DNA from 4 places in the Thioprofundum lithotrophicum genome. Region 2 is predicted to be linked to each of the others. Evidence: predicted binding sites of a transcription regulator. Region 2 holds the regulator's gene; each other region holds the start of a gene.
What was found. Region 2 encodes FNR, which switches genes on or off when oxygen is low (the NO sensors DNR and NnrR bind a similar motif). Its sites were predicted from a motif close to TTGATNTANATCAA; they were not measured.
Positions count from the first base shown of each region.

Region 1: ppk2 (polyphosphate kinase 2) is a predicted target of FNR. The motif match lies at 2,649-2,662, and genes of this name have one in related genera.
Region 3: ACZ5BH_RS07795 (TatD family nuclease-associated radical SAM protein) is a predicted target of FNR. The motif match lies at 2,559-2,572, and genes of this name have one in related genera.
Region 4: ACZ5BH_RS03610 (cytochrome-c peroxidase) is a predicted target of FNR. The motif match lies at 2,387-2,400, and genes of this name have one in related genera.

Region 1 covers NZ_AP042379.1:1,981,469-1,986,477, forward strand. The annotation lists gene ACZ5BH_RS09305 (uracil-DNA glycosylase family protein) at 1-46, opposite strand, end outside; gene ACZ5BH_RS09310 (FmdB family zinc ribbon protein) at 237-488, shown strand; gene ACZ5BH_RS09315 (GIY-YIG nuclease family protein) at 501-974, shown strand; gene ACZ5BH_RS09320 (FKBP-type peptidyl-prolyl cis-trans isomerase) at 990-1,475, opposite strand; gene ppk2 (polyphosphate kinase 2) at 1,683-2,585, opposite strand; gene ACZ5BH_RS09330 (DUF6316 family protein) at 2,768-2,962, opposite strand; gene ACZ5BH_RS09335 (DUF6394 family protein) at 3,135-3,518, shown strand; gene ACZ5BH_RS09340 (potassium channel family protein) at 3,640-5,009, shown strand, end outside.
Region 2 covers NZ_AP042379.1:1,121,187-1,126,195, forward strand. The annotation lists gene hisA (1-(5-phosphoribosyl)-5-[(5-phosphoribosylamino)methylideneamino]imidazole-4-carboxamide isomerase) at 1-648, opposite strand, end outside; gene hisH (imidazole glycerol phosphate synthase subunit HisH) at 674-1,324, opposite strand; gene hisB (imidazoleglycerol-phosphate dehydratase HisB) at 1,338-1,931, opposite strand; gene fnr (fumarate/nitrate reduction transcriptional regulator Fnr) at 2,212-2,985, shown strand; gene ccoN (cytochrome-c oxidase, cbb3-type subunit I) at 3,195-4,610, shown strand; gene ccoO (cytochrome-c oxidase, cbb3-type subunit II) at 4,624-5,009, shown strand, end outside.
Region 3 covers NZ_AP042379.1:1,665,340-1,670,348, forward strand. The annotation lists gene ACZ5BH_RS07785 (putative bifunctional diguanylate cyclase/phosphodiesterase) at 1-1,621, opposite strand, end outside; gene ACZ5BH_RS07790 (alpha/beta hydrolase) at 1,618-2,505, opposite strand; gene ACZ5BH_RS07795 (TatD family nuclease-associated radical SAM protein) at 2,636-3,280, shown strand; gene mnmL (tRNA modification radical SAM protein MnmL/YtqA) at 3,280-4,212, shown strand; gene ubiU (ubiquinone anaerobic biosynthesis protein UbiU) at 4,223-5,009, shown strand, end outside.
Region 4 covers NZ_AP042379.1:762,083-767,091, forward strand. The annotation lists gene ACZ5BH_RS03600 (DUF1631 domain-containing protein) at 1-1,661, shown strand, start outside; gene ACZ5BH_RS03605 (hypothetical protein) at 1,903-2,322, shown strand; gene ACZ5BH_RS03610 (cytochrome-c peroxidase) at 2,497-3,654, shown strand; gene ACZ5BH_RS03615 (hypothetical protein) at 3,882-4,274, opposite strand; gene ACZ5BH_RS03620 (glutathione peroxidase) at 4,501-5,009, shown strand, end outside.

The DNA of each region.
Region 1 (5,009 bases), 860 kb from region 2:
GCAGGCGGGCCTGATGACGGGTGAGGATCTGCGGGGTGGTGGGCATGTTTCGGCTTGGGATTGGGAAAAACGTTACTATATCTCGAAATGGTTGTTCCGAATTCCCGACCAGGGGATCGTTGCGAGTACAGAGCCCTCAAGGGCGTGTCAGATGCTGCCCAATAGCCAAAGATGTTCGGGAATTCGGAACAGCCATGCAAGATTCCGATTTTCAACCTTCAGCAACAGGAGTAGTCATGCCTACCTACGATTATCGCTGCGACGCCAACGACCGCGTGGTGGAAGTCCGCCACGGCATGAACGAGGTCATCGCCACCTGGGGGGAGCTGTGCGCGCGTGCCGGCATCGAGCCGGGCGACACGCCATCCGATGCGCCGGTGCGCAAGCTGGCCACCGGCGGCCAGGTGGTCAATGCCTCCAGCCTGGGCAGCGGCAGCGCCTGTGACACGGGCGGCTGCTGTGGCGGCGGCGCCTGCGGCCTGATGTAAGGCCGACCGGCGGTGTCATCGCCCGCGCTGCCCGACTGCAGCGGCACCTACGTGCTGCTGCTCGAGTCCTGCACCTTCGACCGCCTGGAAGTGGGGCGGCTCGGCACGCTGACGCTCGAACCCGGCTGCTATCTGTACGTGGGGTCGGCCTTCGGCCCCGGCGGCATCGCCGCGCGGGTGGGGCGCCATGCCCGGCAGGACAAGCCGCGACGCTGGCACATCGATGCCCTGCGCGAACATGCGCGGCTGGTGAGCGTCTGGTATCAGTGCGGGGAGATCCACCGCGAAGCGCAGTGGGCGGAGGTGCTGGCCAACATGCGTGGCCTGTCGGTGCCGTTGCCGGGTTTCGGCGCCAGTGACGGGAAGCCGGGCGCTTCCCATCTGTTCTTCGCCCGCCGCTGTCCGACGCGGCAGGCCTTCCGGCAGGCCCTGCGCAGGGCAGGGCTGCCGGACGACGAACTGCGGGCCGTTCAGATGGAGACCTGAACGGCCCGGCCGCCCTCAGGCGTGGGCGTGGCCCTCGGGGCCGTGCACGTGACCGTGGGCGATCTCTTCCTCGGTGGCCGGGCGCACGTCCACCACCTTCACGTCGAAGTTGAGGTTCACGCCGGCCAGGGGGTGGTTGCCGTCCACGGTGATGGTGTCGTCCTCGACGCCGACCACGGTGACCACGATGGTCTCGCCCTGGGGCGATTCGGCGTGGAACTGCATGCCCACCTCGGGGGTGGTGCCTTCCTCGAACATCTCGCGGGGCACGGCCTGCACCATGGCATCGTTGCGCTCGCCGTAGCCCTCGGCGGGGCTGACGCTCACGTTGAGCTCGTCACCGGCGCTCTTGCCGGCCAGGGCCTTCTCGAGGCCGGGAATGATGTTGAAGGCGCCGTGCAGATAGGCGAATTTGCCGTCGGTGGAGCTGTCGATGACGTTGCCTTCGTCGTCCTTCAGGGTGTAGTCGATGGTGACCACGGCGTTGTCTGCGATTTGCATAAAGATAAATCCTTGATTGAACTTGGGAAATGAGTGGGGTTGGATGATGGATGAAGCGGGCCGTTCGACCCTCGGCAGGGCAGAAGGATGTCCTGATTCCCCGCAAGCATAGCAGCTTTTTGCGATCGGCGTGCGGATTCTGCTGCCCCGTGCCCACCTTGCCGCCCGCCCTCCCGAGGGGCTGGCCGCGGTCCATGGTGATTCCCTTCACACCGTCGGCGCGTCGTGGAAGGGCCTTTCGTCTTCCTCGTAGAGATCGGCGGGGCGGCCCACGATCAGCGGATCGGGCGCGGTCACCACGCTGTCGTCCTTGTTGGCATAGGGCAGGTTGTTCAGCACGTGCAGCATGGCATTGAGGCGGGCCCGTTTCTTGTCGTCCGACTTGATCACCGTCCACGGCGCGTCGGCGGTGTCGGTGTAGAAGAACATGGACTCCTTGGCCCGGGTGTAGTCGTCCCACTTGTCCAGCGAGGCCATGTCGATGGGGCTGAGCTTCCACTGCTTGAGGGGATCCTTGCGCCGTTTCTGGAAGCGGCGGAACTGCTCCTCGCGGCTCACCGAGAACCACAGCTTGAACAGGTGGATGCCGCTGCGCACCAGCATCCGCTCCAGTTCCGGGGCCTGGCGCATGAACTCCAGGTATTCGGCCGGCGTGCAGAACCCCATGACCTTCTCTACCCCGGCCCGGTTGTACCATGACCGGTCGAACAGGACGATCTCGCCGGCGGTGGGCAGGTTGTTGATGTAACGCTGGAAGTACCACTGGCCCCGTTCCACCTCGGTGGGTTTCTCCAGGGCCACCACCCGCGCGCCGCGGGGATTGAGATGCTCCATGAAACGCTTGATGGTGCCGCCCTTGCCGGCCGCGTCACGGCCCTCGAACAGGATGACGATCCGCTGGCCGGTGTCCTTCACCCAGTTTTGCAGCTTGAGCAGCTCGATCTGCAGCGCCTTCTTGCGCGCTTCGTATTCCTTCACCGACATCTTCTTCTTGTACGGATAGGCCCCGTGGCGAAAGATGTCCTTGCGCGAGAGGCGCTTGTGCTTGCGCCCGGCGGCCGGCGGCGCGGCCAGGGCGAGTTCGGGGGAGTCGGGCTGGGAGTCGGCCATGGCAGGAACCCTGGATTGATGACGACAAGATTCAAGTATGCGGCATCCCCGCGGCCATGGTCATTGATGGTCATCAATGACCATCCCGGCGGATCCGTTCCGCGCGCGATGGTTACCTGTCGTATCGGCAGGGTCGGCCGAAAACTGAAGGATTCTCCCCGGCGGCGACCACCGGGGCAGGGCTACTGCCAGTGCCGTTCCACCTGGCGAACGTTCTCGATGTACATGGCCAGGGCCGATTCGGCCTCCCGACGAGTGGGGAAGGGGCCCTGGTCGAGGGCCTCGCGGGTGGCGAAATACCAGGCGGAGCCCACGTTGAAGAAGCGGCCGGAGCGGAAGGGCACGGGACCGCTTTCCCCTTGGCGATTGACTTCCATGAGCGGATCCTCCCATCTCGGGTTACACCCATGGATATAGTGTGTTCCCGGAGGGTTGTCAAAGCCGGGCAGCCATCCGGGCGACGGATGGCAGGAAAACGGGGGCTCAGCGGCAGAAACCGGAAATCATGCTATATTTTCGCGGACATTCGCCGGCCATCGGGAGAGGGGCATGAATCTGGAAAAGGTCATCTTCGCGTTCTTCATCGTCCTGGCGCTGACCCTCAACTTCGGTTTCTTCCTCGGTGACATCGCCAACCCCGTCCACCACAACGTCTACGAGCTGTACGCGGCCATCGTGGTGAGCCTGATCGCCACCGTGCTCAAGTTCGGCGATCGCACCCACATCGGGGCGGTGCTGCTGGCCACCTCCCTGGTGGCGGATCTGCAGCTCATCGCCGCGGCCGTGGTCTGGGGCATCGTGGAGAACATGACCGAGGCCGGCATGACCCCCCACGCCATGGCCGCCATCGTCTCCCTCTCCGGCGGGGCGGTGCTGGCCAACGTGACCTCGGTGGTGCTGCTGGTCACCGAGACGGTGATGGTCCGGCGATAAAAAGACATTCCCGATTTCGCTTGTTCGTGATTCGTTAGCACAGAGCCCTCGAGGGCGTGCCCATTGGTGGACTTGCGATCGAAATATTCGAGAATTCGGCACGGCGTCCAGGAGCGCATTCATGCCCAACATCGTCTTCGTCCTGCTGCGGCGCCTGCATTCGCCGCTGATCGTCCTGATTCTGGTGTATGCCGTCTCCATTCTCGGCTTCACCCTGATACCGGGGATGGACGATCAGGGCCGCCCCTGGCGCATGGATTTCTTCCATGCCTTCTACTTCGTCAGTTTCATGGGCACCACCATCGGCTTTGGCGAGATCCCCTACCCCTTCACCGATGCCCAGCGCCTGTGGGCCACCGTCTCCATCTATGCCACCGTGGTGGCCTGGCTCTACGGCATCGGTTCGCTGCTCTCGGCCCTGCAGGACCCGGGCTTCCGGCGCCTGCTCACCGAGCAGGCCTTCCTGCGCGCCGTGCGCCGGATCCGCGATCCCTTCTACCTGGTCTGCGGCTATGGCGACACGGGCAGCATGCTGGTGCGGGCCCTGACCGATGCCGGCTTCAATGCGGTGGTGGTGGAAAAGCGCCAGGAACGGATCGATGCCCTGGAACTGGCCGATCTGCGCAGCTACGTGCCGGCCCTGTGCGCCGACGCCGCCGAGCCCGACAACCTGTGCAAGGCGGGCCTGAAGAATCCCCGCTGCATCGGCGTGGTGGCCCTGACCAACGTGGATGCGGTGAACCTCCAGGTGGCCATCACCAGCAACCTGCTCAATCCCCACCTGACCACCATCGCCCGCGCCGAGACCCGGGAGATGGAGGCCAACATCGCCTCCTTCGGCGCCAACCACATCATCAACCCCTTCGACACCTTTGCCGGCCGCCTGGCCCTGGCCCTGCACTCGCCCGGCACCTACCTGCTCTATGAATGGATGACCGCGGTGCCGGGCGAGGCGCTGCTGGAGCCACTCTATCCGCCCCATGGCAAGTGGATCCTCTGCGGCTACGGCCGCTTCGGCAAGGCGGTATACGAACGCCTGCGCCAGGAGAACATCGAGGTCACCGTCATCGAGGCCCGGCCGGAAGCGGCCGGGGCGCCGCCGGGCACGGTCAAGGGGCTGGGCACCGAGGCCCAGACCCTGCGCCTGGCGGGCGTGGACGAGGCGGTGGGCATCGTCGCCGGCACTGACGACGATGCCAACAACCTGTCGATCCTCATGACCGCGCGGGATCTCAACCCGAAGCTGTTCCGGGTCGCCCGCCAGAACTCGCGCAGCAACGATGCGATCTTCCGTGCCGCGAAGCTGGATCTCATCATGCGCCGGGGCAGCATCATCGCCCACAAGATCTTCGCCCTGATTCAGACCCCGCTGCTGGAAACCTTCCTGCGCCTGGCCCGGCAGCAGGACAACGACTGGGCCAACCGGCTCAACAGCCGGATCTATGGCGTGGTGGAAGATCGGGCCCCGGCCACCTGGGAGGTGGACATCAC
Region 2 (5,009 bases):
GCCCTCGTCGGCCACTTCGCACAGGGCGCGGATGTCGTCGAGGTTGGTGATGCCGCCGGAGGCGATGACCGGGATGTGGATGGCCTGGGCGAGCTTGACGGTGGCCTCCACGTTGACGCCGCTCATCATGCCGTCACGGCCGATGTCGGTGTAGATGATGGCCTCCACGCCGTCGTCCTCGAAATGCTTCGCCATGTCGATGACATCGTGCCGGGAGAGCTTGGACCAGCCGTCGATGGCCACCTTGCCGTCCTTGGCGTCGAGGCCGACGATGATATGGCCCGGAAACTCCAGGCACAGATCGTTGACGAAATGGGGCGCGCTGACCGCCTTGGTGCCGATGATCACGTATTGCACGCCGGCATCCAGATAGGCCTGCACCGTGTCCTCGTCGCGGATCCCGCCGCCGAGCTGGATGGGCAGGTCCGGATAGGCCTCGGCGATGGCCCGCACCACCTCCGCGTTGACCGGCCGGCCCTCGAAGGCGCCGTTGAGATCGACGATGTGCAGGCGCCGGGCGCCGGCCTCCACCCACTGGCCGGCCATGGCCACCGGATCGTCGGAGAAGACCGTGGCCTCGTCCATGCGCCCCTGGCGCAGGCGCACGCACTTGCCGTCCTTGAGGTCGATGGCGGGGATCAGAAGCATGGCGTGTCTCTTCGGTTGTGCGGATTCAGATCGTGCCATTCCAGCGCAGGAAATTGGCATACAGTTGCAGGCCCGCCTGCTGGCTCTTCTCCGGGTGGAACTGCACGGCGAAGACGTTGTCGCGCGCCAGGGCCGAGGCGAAGGGCTGGCCGTACTCGGTGGTCGCGGCCACCAGGGCCGGATCGGCGGGTTCGGCGTAGTAGCTGTGCACGAAGTAGAAGCGGGCGTCCTGGGGGATGTCGGTCCACAGGGGATGAGACCGGGTCTGGTGGACCTGGTTCCAGCCCATGTGGGGGATCTTGAGGCGCTCCCCGCTGGCCGGGTCGCGCAGATCCGGGCCGAAGGGGAGCACCTTGCCCGGCAGCAGGCCCAGGCAGTCGGTGCCCTCGTTCTCGGCGCTCCATTCGAGCATCGCCTGCATGCCCACGCAGACCCCCAGCAGGGGGGTGCCGGCGGCCGCCACCTGGCGCACCGTCTCGTCGAGGCCCAGGCGGCGGATCTCGGCCATGCAGTCACGGATCGCGCCCACGCCCGGCAGCACCACGTGGCTGGCGGCGCGGATGGCGGCGTGCTCGGCGGTCACCTGCACCTGCGCCGCGACCCCGGTGTGCTCCAGGGCCTTGGCGACCGAGTGCAGGTTGCCCATGCCGTAATCGATGACTGCGACCGTGCTCATGCCAGGGCTCGGATCAGAGGCTGCCCTTGGTGGACGGGGTCATCTCGCCCATGCGCGGATCCGGCGCCAGGGCCATGCGCAGCGCCCGGCCGAAGGCCTTGAACACCGTTTCGGCCACGTGATGGGCATTGCGCCCGCGCAGGCTGTCCACGTGCAGGGTCACCCGGGCATGGTTGACGAAGCCCTGGAAGAACTCGGCGAACAGATCCACGTCGAATTCGCCGATCCGGGCCCGCGGAAAATCCACGTTGAACACCAGGCCGGGCCGGCCGGAGAAGTCGAGCACCACCCGGGAGAGGGCCTCGTCCAGGGGCACGTAGGCGTGGCCGTAGCGGGTGATGCCGCGCTTCTCGCCCACGGCCTCGGCGAAGGCCTGGCCCAGGGTGATGCCGATGTCCTCGACCGTGTGGTGGGCGTCGATGTGCAGGTCGCCGCTGGCCTGGATCCAGAGGTCGATCAGGCCATGCCGGGCCACCTGCTCGAGCATGTGCTCGAGAAAGGGCACGCCGGTGTTGAATTCGCACGTGCCCAGCCCGTCGAGGTTGAGGGTGACCTCGACCCGGGTTTCGAGGGTTTCGCGCTGGACCGTGGCCGTGCGCTCAGCCATGGGCGGTTCTCCGGTTGGCGGAAGTCGGAAAGGCCGGTACCCGGACGATGATCAGGGACATCGGCCCGATCCGGCAGACGGGGCATTATAGCCCAAAAGGCCGGCCGGACGCCGAATCGGGCAAATCCTTCCCATTCTCCCCGTCCCGGCCCCGGCCTGCCCTGATACCGATCAAGGGAACGGAAAATTCTGTTTTTACTGGGTCAAATCACGTATAGTTGACAGGGTATCGCCCGGCGTCCCCCCTCCCGCGGACGGAACGAATCGAGAAGGCCGTTGCATGTCCAAGTCCCGCGTCGTCAATCTGGATGAACTCCGCTCCCACTGCCAGAAATGCAGCCTCTACCGGCTGTGCATGCCCATGGGCCTGGAACAGGGGGATCTGGACCGGCTGGACCGCATCATCCACCGCCGCCGGCCGGTGGAAAAGGGCGAATACCTGTACCGGATCGGCGATCCCTTCCAGTCGGTGTTCGCCCTGCGCGCCGGCTCCCTGAAGACCTTCACCACCAATCACGAAGGCCATGAGCAGATCATCGGCTTCCATCTGCCGGGCGAGCTGCTCGGCCTCGACGCCATCGCCGGTCGGGTGCATGTCACTTCTGCCAGGGCCCTGGAGACGGTCAGCGTCTGCGAGCTGCCCTTCGAGCGCCTCGAGGAGCTGAGCCTGCAGATCCCCGGCCTGCAGCGCCACCTGCTGAGCCTGATGAGCGAGGAACTGCAGCACGAGCACTGCCACCTGGCCGTGCTGGCCCGGGCCCCCGTGGAATCCCGCCTGGCCAGCTTCCTCTGCCAGCTCTCGGATCGCTTCCGAGCCCGCGGCTACTCGGCCACCGATTTCAACCTGAGCATGTCCCGCAACGACATCGCCAACCTGCTGGGCATGGCCGTGGAGACCATCAGCCGCCTGTTCAGCCAGTTCCAGGAACAGGGCCTGCTCCAGGTGGAACGCAAGCACGTGCGGATCCTCGACCTGCCGGGCCTGCAGGCCCTGGCCAACCGCTGCAACCCCGACGCCCGCGGCGAATCGGCCCTCAACCGCCAGGAACAGTAGCCGGCCAAACGGCCCGCGCCCCCCGCCCGCCTCGCCCTCGCGCGCGGCAGTATCCGCCGTTTGGCCGGAAGTTCCGTCTGGCCAGAAAAAACTCCCTGATTCTTTGATCTGGATCAAACTGCCGACTAGAGTTAGTCCAGGTCGAGCCGGTAACGTATGGCCGTCAAGCTACCCTCACCCTCCCAATAACAAACCGGAAAGGATGGTCTATGGACACTGCAGACACCTACAACTACAAGGTCGTTCGCCAGTTTGCCGTCATGACGATCGTCTGGGGCATCGTCGGCATGACCGTCGGCGTCTACATCGCGGCGGAACTGGTCTGGCCTCAACTCAACTTCGACATTCCCTGGCTGACCTTCAGCCGCCTGCGGCCGTTGCACACCAACGCGGTGATCTTCGCCTTCGGCGGGTCGGCCCTGTTCGCCACCTCCTATTACGTGGTGCAGCGCACCTGCCAGACCCGGCTGTTCTCCGACGGGCTGGCCGCCTTCACCTTCTGGGGCTGGCAACTGGTGATCGTGCTGGCCGCCGTGACCCTGCCGCTGGGCATCACTTCCTCCAAGGAATATGCCGAGCTGGAATGGCCCATCGATCTGCTGATCACCGTGGTCTGGGTGGCCTACGCCATCGTCTTCTTCGGCACCATCGTCAAGCGCAAGGTCAGTCACATCTACGTGGCCAACTGGTTCTACGGGGCCTTCATCCTGACCATCGCCGTGCTGCACATCTTCAACAACCTGGAATACCCGGTCTCCCTGACCAAGTCCTATTCCATCTACCCCGGGGCCATCGACGCCATGGTCCAGTGGTGGTACGGCCACAACGCGGTGGGCTTCTTCCTGACCGCCGGCTTCCTGGGCATGATGTACTACTTCATTCCCAAGCAGGCCCAGCGGCCGGTCTACTCCTACCGCCTGTCGGTGGTGCACTTCTGGGCCCTGATCTCCACCTATATCTGGGCCGGCCCGCACCATCTGCACTACACCGCCCTGCCCGACTGGGCCCAGTCCCTGGGCATGATCTTCTCCCTGATCCTGCTGGCGCCTTCCTGGGGCGGCATGATCAACGGCATGATGACCCTCTCCGGGGCCTGGCACAAACTGCGTGACGATCCCATCCTCAAGTTCCTGATCGTCTCCCTGTCCTTCTACGGCATGTCCACCTTCGAGGGCCCGATGATGGCCATCAAGACGGTCAACTCCCTGTCCCACTACACCGACTGGACCATCGGTCACGTCCATTCGGGCGCCCTGGGCTGGGTGGGCCTGGTCTCCATCGGCTCCATCTACTTCCTGGTGCCGAAACTGTTCGGCAAGGAGCGGATGTATTCGGTGAAGGCCATGGAGGCCCACTTCTGGATCGCCACCGTGGGCATCGTGCTGTACATCGCCTCCATGTGGATCTCGGGCGTGATGCAGGGCCTGATGTGGCGCGCCGTGAACGACGACGGCACGCTCACCTACAGCTTCGTGGAAAGCCTCAAGGCCATGTATCCCTATTACTTCGTGCGCTTCCTGGGCGGCACCCTGTTCCTTTCGGGCATGTTCATCATGGCCTGGAACGCCTGGAAGACCATCAGTGGCGCCACCCCCGCCACCGCTACCGCCACCCAGAGCGCCTGAAGGAGGAATCACCATGAGTCATGAAGCTGTCGAAAAGAACACCGGCCTGCTGATCCTGTTCATCGTGCTGGTGATCAGCGTGGGCGGGCTGGTGGAAATCGTGCCCCTGTTCTTCATGAAGGACACCACCCAGCCGGTGGAGGGGCTCAAGCCCTATTCGGCCCTGCGCCTGGAGGGCCGGGACATCTACGTCCGCGAAGGCTGCTACGTCTGTCATTCGCAGATGATCCGGCCGTTCCGGGCCGAGACCGAGCGTTACGGCCACTATTCGGTGGCCGGCGAGTTCGTCTATGACCATCCCTTCCAGTGGGGCTCCAAGCGTACCGGCCCCGATCTGGCCCGGGTGGGCGGCCGCTATTCGGACGACTGGCATCGGGTGCACCTGATCAATCCGCGTGA
Region 3 (5,009 bases), 540 kb from region 2:
CGCCGTCCGGGCCGCGCAGGCGGATCAGGGCCTCGAAATAGTCGGGCGTTGCCGCACCCCGGGCGAACACGGGCTGGTAGTGCAGTTCCAGGTTCTCGCGCTTCTCCACCGCGGCCAGTACGGCGGCCACCTTGTGGCTGGAGAGGATGGCGGCATCGCCGCGCATGGATTCGCGATACATGCAGATGGGCGTGCGCTGTTTCTTGGCGTGGTACATGGCCAGATCCGCCTGGCGCGGCAGTTCCCGCAGCGCGGCCGCGCCGGCTTCCGGGGTGATGGCGATGCCGATGCTGATGCCCACCGGTTCGCGGATGCCGAACTCCTCGAAGGGATGGGCCGCCACCGCCGCGCGGCAGCGTTCGGCCACCTGGGTGACGGCCGCCTCGTCGGTGTTGAGGACGATGGTGGCGAACTCGTCGCCCCCCAGGCGGTAGAGCTTGTCGCCCCGGCGCAGGGTCTGCTGCAGGCGCAGGGCGATGGCGGCGATCACCCGGTCGCCCACCTCGTGACCGTAGGTGTCGTTGATGGTCTTGAAGTGGTCGCAGTCGAACAGCAGGAAGGCCACGGTCATGCGCTGATCCTCGAGCAGGCCGATCAGGTGCTGCCAGTCCTCGTCGAAGGCCAGCCGGTTCCAGGCGCCGGTGAGGTGATCGCGGTGGGCGAGGCGGTGCAGCTCGGTGTTCTGGGCGTCGAGCCGGCGCTGGGCCTGGTCGAGCGCCTGCTGGTAGTGCTGCAGGGAGTCCCGCAGGGTCGTGAACTCCCGCAGCGGCAGGTCGTCGAGGGGAATGGCGCCGCCGGTGGGCAGGCGCCCGTCGCTGAGGCCGTCGACGTAGTGCACCAGCTGGCGCAGTGGGCGCGAGACGAAACGCTGAAGCAGCAGATAGAGCAGCCCCAGCAGGCCGGCCAGCAGCAGGGTGAATTGCACCAGATTCCACTTGAGCAGGGTTTCGAGGGGACTGGCGCGCACCGGGATCAGCGGCTGGAAGTCGATCCTGGCGAAGGCGGCCGCCGGACGGAGCAGGGGCTGGGCGAAGGCCTGCACGTGCAGCGATCCCGCCTGCACATGGGTGAACTGGTGGCTGTCACGCATCGCCTCGAGCATGTCCACGGCCAGCCCCACGTAGCCGAGCGGCCTGTCCGGGGCCTCGCTGGCGGTCACCGGCGCGAAATGCAGGTGCAGCAGCCGTCCGTCACGGTATTCGAACAGGCTCGTCGGTTCCGGCAGGTGGTGGGGCAGCAGGGCGTCGGCACGGCGCAGCAGGGTGCGGCCTTGCGTGTCGTAGAGGTCGAAGTCGTGAACGTAGCCCGGCAGTTCCCGGCTGCTGGGCAGGCGGTTGTTGCGCCAGTAGTGGTAGTAGGCCGGCAGGCGCAGCTGCTGGGCCACTTCCTCCCAGCGGGCCAGGCGGGTGGCGAGGCGGTGGACGGCCTGGTGGGTCTGGGCGAAGGCGGTGCGCAGATCGGCGTGGGCCTCGGCGCGGCGCTCGGCTTCGGCGGTGGCGCGGATCTCGTCGATCCGGAAGATCAGATTGATCCCCAGGGCGAGGAACACCAGCACCGCCGCGCCCAGGTAGAGCCAGAGCAGCCCCTGCAGGGTCAGCGGACCGCGGACGCCCGGTTTCATTCCGTCACCCGCTCCAGGTGCCGCAGGATGGCGTCGCCGAGTTCGAATTCGTGCTCGGCGTCGAAGAAGTGGCTGGCACCGGGAATGATGTCCAGACGGGCGCCATTGAGGCGCAGGACCCGCTTCCAGTGGGCGTCGAAACGCCGGTCGGCGCCGCCCATGATGATCTGCACCGGAACCGGGGCCTCGCGCAGGGCGGCCAGCACCCGCACCGCATCCCAGCGCAGATAGGAGAGCCAGGTCGAGGGCGGCGCCACGTAGTTGCCCTGGCAATAGCCGAGATGGAAGCGCCGGGGCCGGGTGTGGCCGCGGCGCAGCGCCTCGCGGGCCTCGCGCCGCTGGCGCCGCAGTTGCGCGGGCGGGTTGAAACTGCCGGCGTAGGAGAGGCTGGTGGCGATCAGCAGTCGCACCCGGGGATGGCCGTGGTCCGCCAGCCAGGCCAGCAGTTCCAGGCTGCCCCAGGAGTGGCCGATCAGCACGATGGGGCCGCGGTGGCGTGCGGCCAGCCAGCGGATCCAGTGGCCGATTTCGGCCAGATCCTGCGCCAGGGTCTGGGTGTGGATGGCATCACAGGCGAGACTGGTCTGGCGGCCGTCGATCCCCAGGGTGAGCGTGGGTGCCAGGATCGGGTTGCCGTTGTCCGCCAGGGTTTCGACGATGTTCTGCACCGTGGCGAAACGGTGGGTGGAGAGAAAGCCGTGCAAGACCAGCACGGCCGGTTTGCCGGGCTCGCCCGGGCGATAGTCGGCCACCGCCATCAGCCCCGAGGGCATGCGCTGGCGCACCGGTTCGCTCCACCCGGCCAGGGGCAGGCAGAGCAGCAGAAACAGACAGAGCAGGCGCGCCGCGCCGGGCATGGGTGTTCTCCGGAAGATGTCAGGCATGCCCTGGCAATATCGGCCAGCAGAACGCCTGACTTGAGCGGCATGGCCCGACCCTGATCCAGGTCAACATCCCGGATTTTCCCCGGCATTACAGTATGCGCTTCTTGTCCGGCCACAGGGGGATCCCGGTTTGCCAGAGACCCAGATGCAGCGCCAGACCGAGCGTGTGGCAGATCCCGAGGTCATCGCCTACCGCCTGCACGGCAACGGCTATCTGAACCTCACCAGCCGCTGCACCCTGCGCTGCCGGTTCTGCCCCAAGTTCAACCGGCAATGGACGGTGCAGGGCTACCTGCTGCGCCTGCACCAGGAGCCGGACGTGAATGCGCTCCTGGCGGCGCTGGGCGATCCGCGCGACTATCACGAGGTGGTGTTCTGCGGCCTCGGCGAGCCGACCCTGCGGCTCGACACCCTGCTGGAGACGGCGGCGGCGCTGCGCGCCCGGGGCGCCCGGCGCATCCGGGTCAACACCGACGGCCTGGCCAACCTGCGCGAAGGGCGCGACGTGACACCGGAACTGGCCCGCCATGTGGACGCCCTGTCCATCTCCCTCAATGCCCAGAACGAAGCCCTCTACGACGAACACTGCCGGCCGCCGGCGCCCGGCGCCTGGCCGGAGCTGCTGGAGTTCATCCTCTGCGCCCGCGAGCAGATCGCCGATATCACCCTCACCGCCATCGACGGCCTGCCGGGGGTGGACATCACTGCCTGCGCCGATCTGGCCAACCGTTTCAACGTCAAATTCCGCCGCCGGGTGCTGGACGAGGTGGGCTGATGCGCCTGTCGGACGTGGTCTACACCTTCGGCCAGTATCTGCTCGCCCGCCACGGCGAGCGGGTGCACAAGCTGGCCATCGACGCGGCCTTCACCTGCCCCAACCGCGACGGCAGCAAGGGCCGCGGCGGCTGCACCTTCTGCAACAACGTCTCCTTCAGCCCCCACGGCCGCCAGCCGGCGCCGGTGGCCGAACAGCTCGAGGCCGGCCGCGCGGTGCTGGCGAAGCGCACCGGTGCGCGCAAGTTCCTGGCCTACTTCCAGGCCTACACCAATACCTATGCCGACGTGGAAACCCTGCGTGCGCTCTACGACCAGGCCCTGGCCACGCCCGGCGTCATCGGCCTGTCGGTGGGCACCCGCCCCGACTGCGTGCCGCCGGCGGTGCTGGACCTGCTGGCCGGTTATCGGGATCAGGGCTACGAGGTGTGGCTGGAGCTGGGCCTGCAGTCGTCCTTCGACGCCACCCTGGCGCGGGTCAACCGCGGCCACGGCTTCGCCGAATACCGCCAGGCGGTGCGCGCCGCGAGGCGTCTGGGCCTGCCCGTGTGCACCCATCTGATCCTGGGCCTGCCCGGCGAGACGGGCTGGCATCACCGGCTCACCCTGGAGCGGGTGCTGGCCGAGGGGGTGGACGGCCTCAAGCTCCATCCCCTGCACGTGGTCAAGGGCACCCGCCTGGCCAATGAATGGCGGCGGGGGCAATACCGCCCCCTCGAACGGGCGGCCTACATCCGCGAGGTGGCCGATCTGGTGGAGCGCACCCCGCCCGGCATCGTCTTTCATCGTCTGACCGGCACCGCCGGCGAGTCCATCCTGCTCGCTCCCGGCTGGTGCCGCGAGAAGTGGCGCGTCCTCAACGGCATCACCGCCGAACTCTGCCGGCGCGGCAGCCGTCAGGGGCACTACTACAGGAGTCTGGTTCATGCCTGAAACACAGCGAATGCAACTGGTCTGTCCCGCCGGCAGCCTGCCGGCCCTCAAGGCCGCGGTGGACAACGGCGCCGATGCGGTCTATCTCGGTTTCCGCGACGCCACCAACGCGCGCAACTTTCCCGGCCTGAACTTCGACGAGGCGGAGATCGTGCGGGCCCGGGAATACGCCCATGCCCGCGGCGCCCGCGTGCTGCTGGCGCTGAACACCTATCCCCAGCCCGAGGGCTGGTCGCGCTGGACGGCGGCCGTGGATCGGGCCGCCGAGCTGGGGCTGGACGCGGTGATCATGGCCGATCCGGGGCTGCTGAAATACGCCGCCAGGCACCACCCGGATCTGCGCCTGCACCTGTCGGTGCAGGGCTCGGCCACCAACCGCCACGCCATCGCCTTCTATCACGAGGTGTTCGGCATCCGCCAGGTGGTGCTGCCGCGGGTGCTGTCCCTGAACCAGGTGCGGGCGGTGGTGGAGTCGAGCCCGGTGGACGTGGAGGTGTTCGGCTTCGGCAGCCTGTGCATCATGGTCGAGGGACGCTGCGCCCTGTCGTCCTACATCACCGGCGAGTCGCCCAACACCTGCGGCGTCTGCTCGCCGGCGAAAGCCGTGCGCTGGGAGGAGACGCCCGCCGGCCGTCAGTCGCGCCTCGGCGGCGTGCTCATTGACCGCTACCGCGAGGGCGAGGCGGCCGGTTATCCGACCCTGTGCAAGGGCCGTTTCGAGGTGGCCGGCAACGTCTTCTACGCCATGGAGGAGCCCACCTCCCTGAACATTCTCGACATCCTGCCGGCGCTGATGA
Region 4 (5,009 bases), 360 kb from region 2:
ATGGCGACCTCCTCGCTACCCTGCACCAGCTTCTGGCCCGGCAGCGTGGCGCCATGGCGCCCGGCATGGGCACCCTGGCGGCAGGCACCACGGCCCCGGCCGCACCCCTGGCCACCCCGGACGCCCTGGCCGCCCTGACCGCCCTGCAGCAGCAGCCGGCGGCCCTGCCCGGCGGCGGTGAACTGCCACCGGGCGAAGCGATCCGCCTGGCCATGGGCAGTCAGCTCGGGGTGGGCGAAGGCCAGCCGGTGGCCCTGCAGGGGGCCGACAACGACATGATCGACGTCGTGGCCATGATGTTCGAATACATCCTCGACGATCCCAACCTGCCCGACGCCGCCCGCGCCCTGATCGGCCGTCTGCAGATCCCGATGATCAAGGTCGCCATCCTCGACAAGGGTTTCCTGGCCAGCCGCGGCCATCCCGCCCGCAAGCTGCTCAACGCCCTGGCCGAGGCCGGCCTGGGTCTCGACGACGAACCGGCCGACGACAACCGTCTGCTGGCGGTCATGAGCGGCATCGTCGACCGCGTGCTGGAAGACTTCACCGACGACATGACCCTGTTCAGCGAACAGCTCGCCGAACTGGAGGCCTTCCTCGCACGGCGCCGCGCCGAGGAAGAGGCCCGTCAGGCCGAAACCCGCCGCGAGCGCGAGATGCGCGAACAGCAGGAACTGGCCCGCACCTGGGTGCGCGAAACCCTCAAGGAGGCCCTGGCCGGCAAGGAACTGCCGAAGGAAGTGCTCAAGATCATCATGGGCCCCTGGCACGCGGTGATGACCCACACCTATCTCGAGCAGGGCGAGGACAGCGCCCTGTGGAAGAACCAGCGCCGCTTCATCGACGTCCTGGTGTGGTCGGTACAGCCCAAGCAGCTCAAGGTGGACCGCGAGCGCCTCGGCGGCATCATCCGCCATCTCACCGCCTCCCTGCGCGAGGGCCTGCAGAGCATCGACTATCCGCCCGAGAAGATCGAACGGATCTTCGCCGCCCTGGAACCCTACCACCACGCCAGCCTCTACGGCCTGCGCGTGGCCGGCGAAGCGCCCCCGCCCGCGCCGGTGGAACCCGACCAGAGCGGCTTCTTCCTCTTCGACACACCCGAAGACCGCCCCGCCGACACCACGGAAGAGGTGGATCACGAGGCCGAAACCCTGCCCGACATGGCCCGGACCGAAGTGGAATCGGCCATCGCCGCCATGGAGGACCAGATGGCCACCCTGGAGCAGCTCGAGGCGATTCTCGACGAACCGCTGGCCAGCGATGCCGTGGCCGAGGCCGAAGACGAGGAACTGGACGAATTCGACCGCGAGATCATCGAGGACATCGTGCTCGCCGGCTGGGACGCCCGCGATCACGACCTGCCCGAGGACTACCCCGACGACGAATACCTGGAGATGGCCCGCCACCTGGAAGCCGGCAAGTGGGTCGAATTCACCGACGACGACGGCAACCGGGTCCGCGCCAAGCTGGCCTGGAAGAGCGAACTGCTGGGCGAATACACCTTCACCAACTGGAAGTTCGACGTGGTGGCCGACAAGACCCTGCAGGGCTTCGCCGCCGATCTGCGCCGCGGCACCGCGCGCATCATCGACGAAGCCCCGGTCCTCGACCGGGCCCTGTCCGCCGTCATGAAAGGCCTGACCCGCAAGTCGGCCTGACACCGGGTCCTCCCCCGCGACAGGGACGTCGCACCCTCTTTTCGATTGCCTCTGTCATCCTCGCCGCCCGCGAGCGGCATTTTTTTGCACCGCCGGGGGTTCACCGGTCCGACACAAACCGGCCGTTGCCGCCAGACGGCCTGACGGCGGCAACACGCCTCATGCCGAAATGCCGGCGCCGCTTCCGCACCCTCGTGCCGGTGCGGGTATAATGCGACACGCTCACAAAAGTGGAATGCCCATGAAAACCGTCCTCACCTTCAGCCTGCTGCTGGGGCTCGCCCTGCCGGCCTTCGCCGGCCGCCTGCCCATCGTCCTGCTCGAACATCTCGACAACGAAGTACTGGCCCTCTCCGTCGAGGAAGCGGAACTGGCCAGCCTGCCCGCCTGGCAACCCGGCGACGGTCCCGTGCCCCTGCGCATCGACCAGGTCGTGGAGAAGGTGCGCACCTGGGCCCTGCGCCTGCATCCCGACTACGACGACGTCCGTTTTCTGGAAATCCTCCTCAAACCCATCGAATCCCCCCGCTACGGCACCCGCTGGCACTACCTGGTGGTCATCCAGGGCCGCAAGGACGGCCAGACCCTCCCCCGCAAGCACTTCCTGGCCGTGCTCTTCGACGGCAAGATCGTCCACGGCGTGATCGAACCAAAGCTTTGACCCACTCAAAAGTGTGATCCGCCCCGCAAATCCGCGAATCCGTCATCCTGTCAAGAACCACGGATTGATCTGGATCAGTTTTTCCCCGCACCTCCCGCCACGGCGTTGCCCATAATCCTCCACCCGGCTCCAACCCGCGGGCCGGAAAATGGCAAACGATCGTGGAGGATGCTCATGTTGCGCAAAACCCGCCTGCTCTTTCTCGGCACCACCTTGCTCGTTACCGCCTGCGGGGGTGGCGGTGGGGACAATCCGCCCAGCGGTGGCTCGACGAGCGGGGTGACCATCGAGGAAGTGGGGCAACTGCTTTTCGAAGATACTGCTCTCTCCGCCAACGGCAATCAGGCCTGCGCCACCTGCCATGACAGCACGCATGGCTTCGCCGATCCGGCGGCCACCGTGAACAGCCCCGTATCCGAAGGCTCCAAACCTGGTGAATTCGGGGATCGCAACGCCCCCACTGCCGCCTATGCGAAGTTCACACCGGCCTTCAGTGCCAACTGCAACGATGCCAATTTCACCGGTGTGCCCTGCGGTGGCCAGTTCCTCGACGGGCGTCGCGACACCCTGGCCGCCCAGGCCGGCGATCCCTTCCTGAACCCCGTGGAAATGGCCAATACCGACAAGGCAGACGTGGTGAACAAGGTACGCAACGCCACCTATGCCGACAAGTTCCGGCAGGTCTTCGGCGACAGCATCTTCAACGACACCACCCTCGCCTACCAGAAGATCACCGAGGCCATCGCCGCCTATGAAAGCACGAACGAGTTTGCGCCCTTCGATTCGAAGTTCGATTGCTATTTGCAGGATCCCGCCAACTATCCGCTCAGCACTTTGGAACAACAGGGATTCGATCTCTTCACCGGGCAGGCCAATTGCAGTGTCTGCCATACCATCCCCACGAATGGCGATCCGGTCCTGTTTACCAACCACATGTATTTCAACATCGGCGTGCCGCAGAACCCGAATCACCCCATGGGGACCGCTTTTGTCGACCATGGCCTGATGAATCATACAAATGACAGCGCACACGATGGCCTGTTCAAGACGCCAACGCTGCGCAACGTGGCGTTGACGGCGCCGTACATGCATAACGGCGTCTTTGCCACCCTGGAAGATGTGGTCAAATTCTATTTCGTGGACCTGAAGCAGGGAGAACCGGATGTGGACCCCACACGGGCGGGGGATCAACCCCCGGAAGTTGACATGAACATCTCACCTGAAGTCGAAAATCGCGGATTCCTGGCACAGGATCCTGCGAACATCACGGCCCTCGTCGCTTTCATGCAGACACTCACGGATGGGACCGGCAAGGGAATATGTTTCCGATAACGGTGAATCGCGGCTTGCGCCGCTCCTACGGGTTTCGAGTACACCTGTAGGAGCGGCGCAAGCCGCGATAAATGAGGCCGAGGAACAAGCCCAGGCGGCGAGGTTGATCGAAGGCCGAGGAGCGTTTGCGCCTTGATCCTCGTGTCCAGGTTGTCGCGGCGAGGGCGCCGCTCCTACCGACCCCGTAGCTGTCTGTAGGAGCGGCGCCCTCGCCGCGACCGCCAGCCCTATTCGTGGATGCCGAACTCTCCGCTCCACTGGCCCTGGCGATAGTCGAGCCGCAGCCAGCGGGGAACGAAGGCTTCCGGGCGGGCGATGGGGAAGTCGGTCAGGGGGGGTTCCTCGCCCTCGTAGTCGGTGCCGCAGGCACGGGTCATCACCGGACGGAAGTTCACCCGGAGCTTGTCGCCCCAGGGCACCCCTTCGCCGTGCAGGGGCGCATCGTGGAAGCGGACCCTGAACCGGATCAGACAGCTGAAATACAGCTCCATCTCCACGTAGAGCGGCGTCTCGCGGGCATCGAGGGCTTCACAGGCCGCACGGGTCAGGTGCAGCCGCACGGGGCGTCCGGCAATTTCCACCACGGGCTGTTCACCGGCGGCAGGCAGGGTGGCAAGCATGGCATCTCTCCTCATGGTCAAGGACCGCGCCGCGGTCGCGGGGCCGTCCTGCTTCTGGCGGCAGGTCTGGCAGGTTCCCGCTCAAGTGTAGCGCCGGGCGGGTCACAGGGGCAAAACAATAAATAGATTACAACAATCATATATATTGCGATGATTTATTGGATAAATCGCCCTCCCTCCCCCATACTTTCCCCATCGCAACATCAACCACCCACGAGAGGTCAACATCATGCTGGAAAACCGCGAAGGACAAACCGTCCCCTACGTCACGTTCCATACCCGCCAGAACGGCGAATGGGTGGACGTGACCACCGACGACATCTTCAAGGGCAAGACCGTGGTGCTGTTCGCCCTGCCGGGCGCCTTCACCCCCACCTGTTCCTCGAGCCACCTGCCCCGCTACAACGAGCTGGCGCCGGTGTTCAGGGAAAACGGCGTGGACGACATCGTTTGCCTGTCGGTCAACGACACCTTCGTCATGAACGCCTGGGCCAAGGATCAGGAAGCCGAGCACATCACCATGCTCCCTGACGGCAACGGCGAGTTCAGCGAAGGCATGGGCATGCTGGTGGACAAGTCCGACCTCGGCTTCGGCAAGCGTTCCTGGCGCTATTCGATGCTGGTGAAGGACGGCATAATCGAGAAGATGTTCATCGAGCCCCACGTGCCCGGCGATCCCTTCGAGGTCTCGGATGCCGACACCATGCTCAATTACATCAACCCGAACGCGAAGGT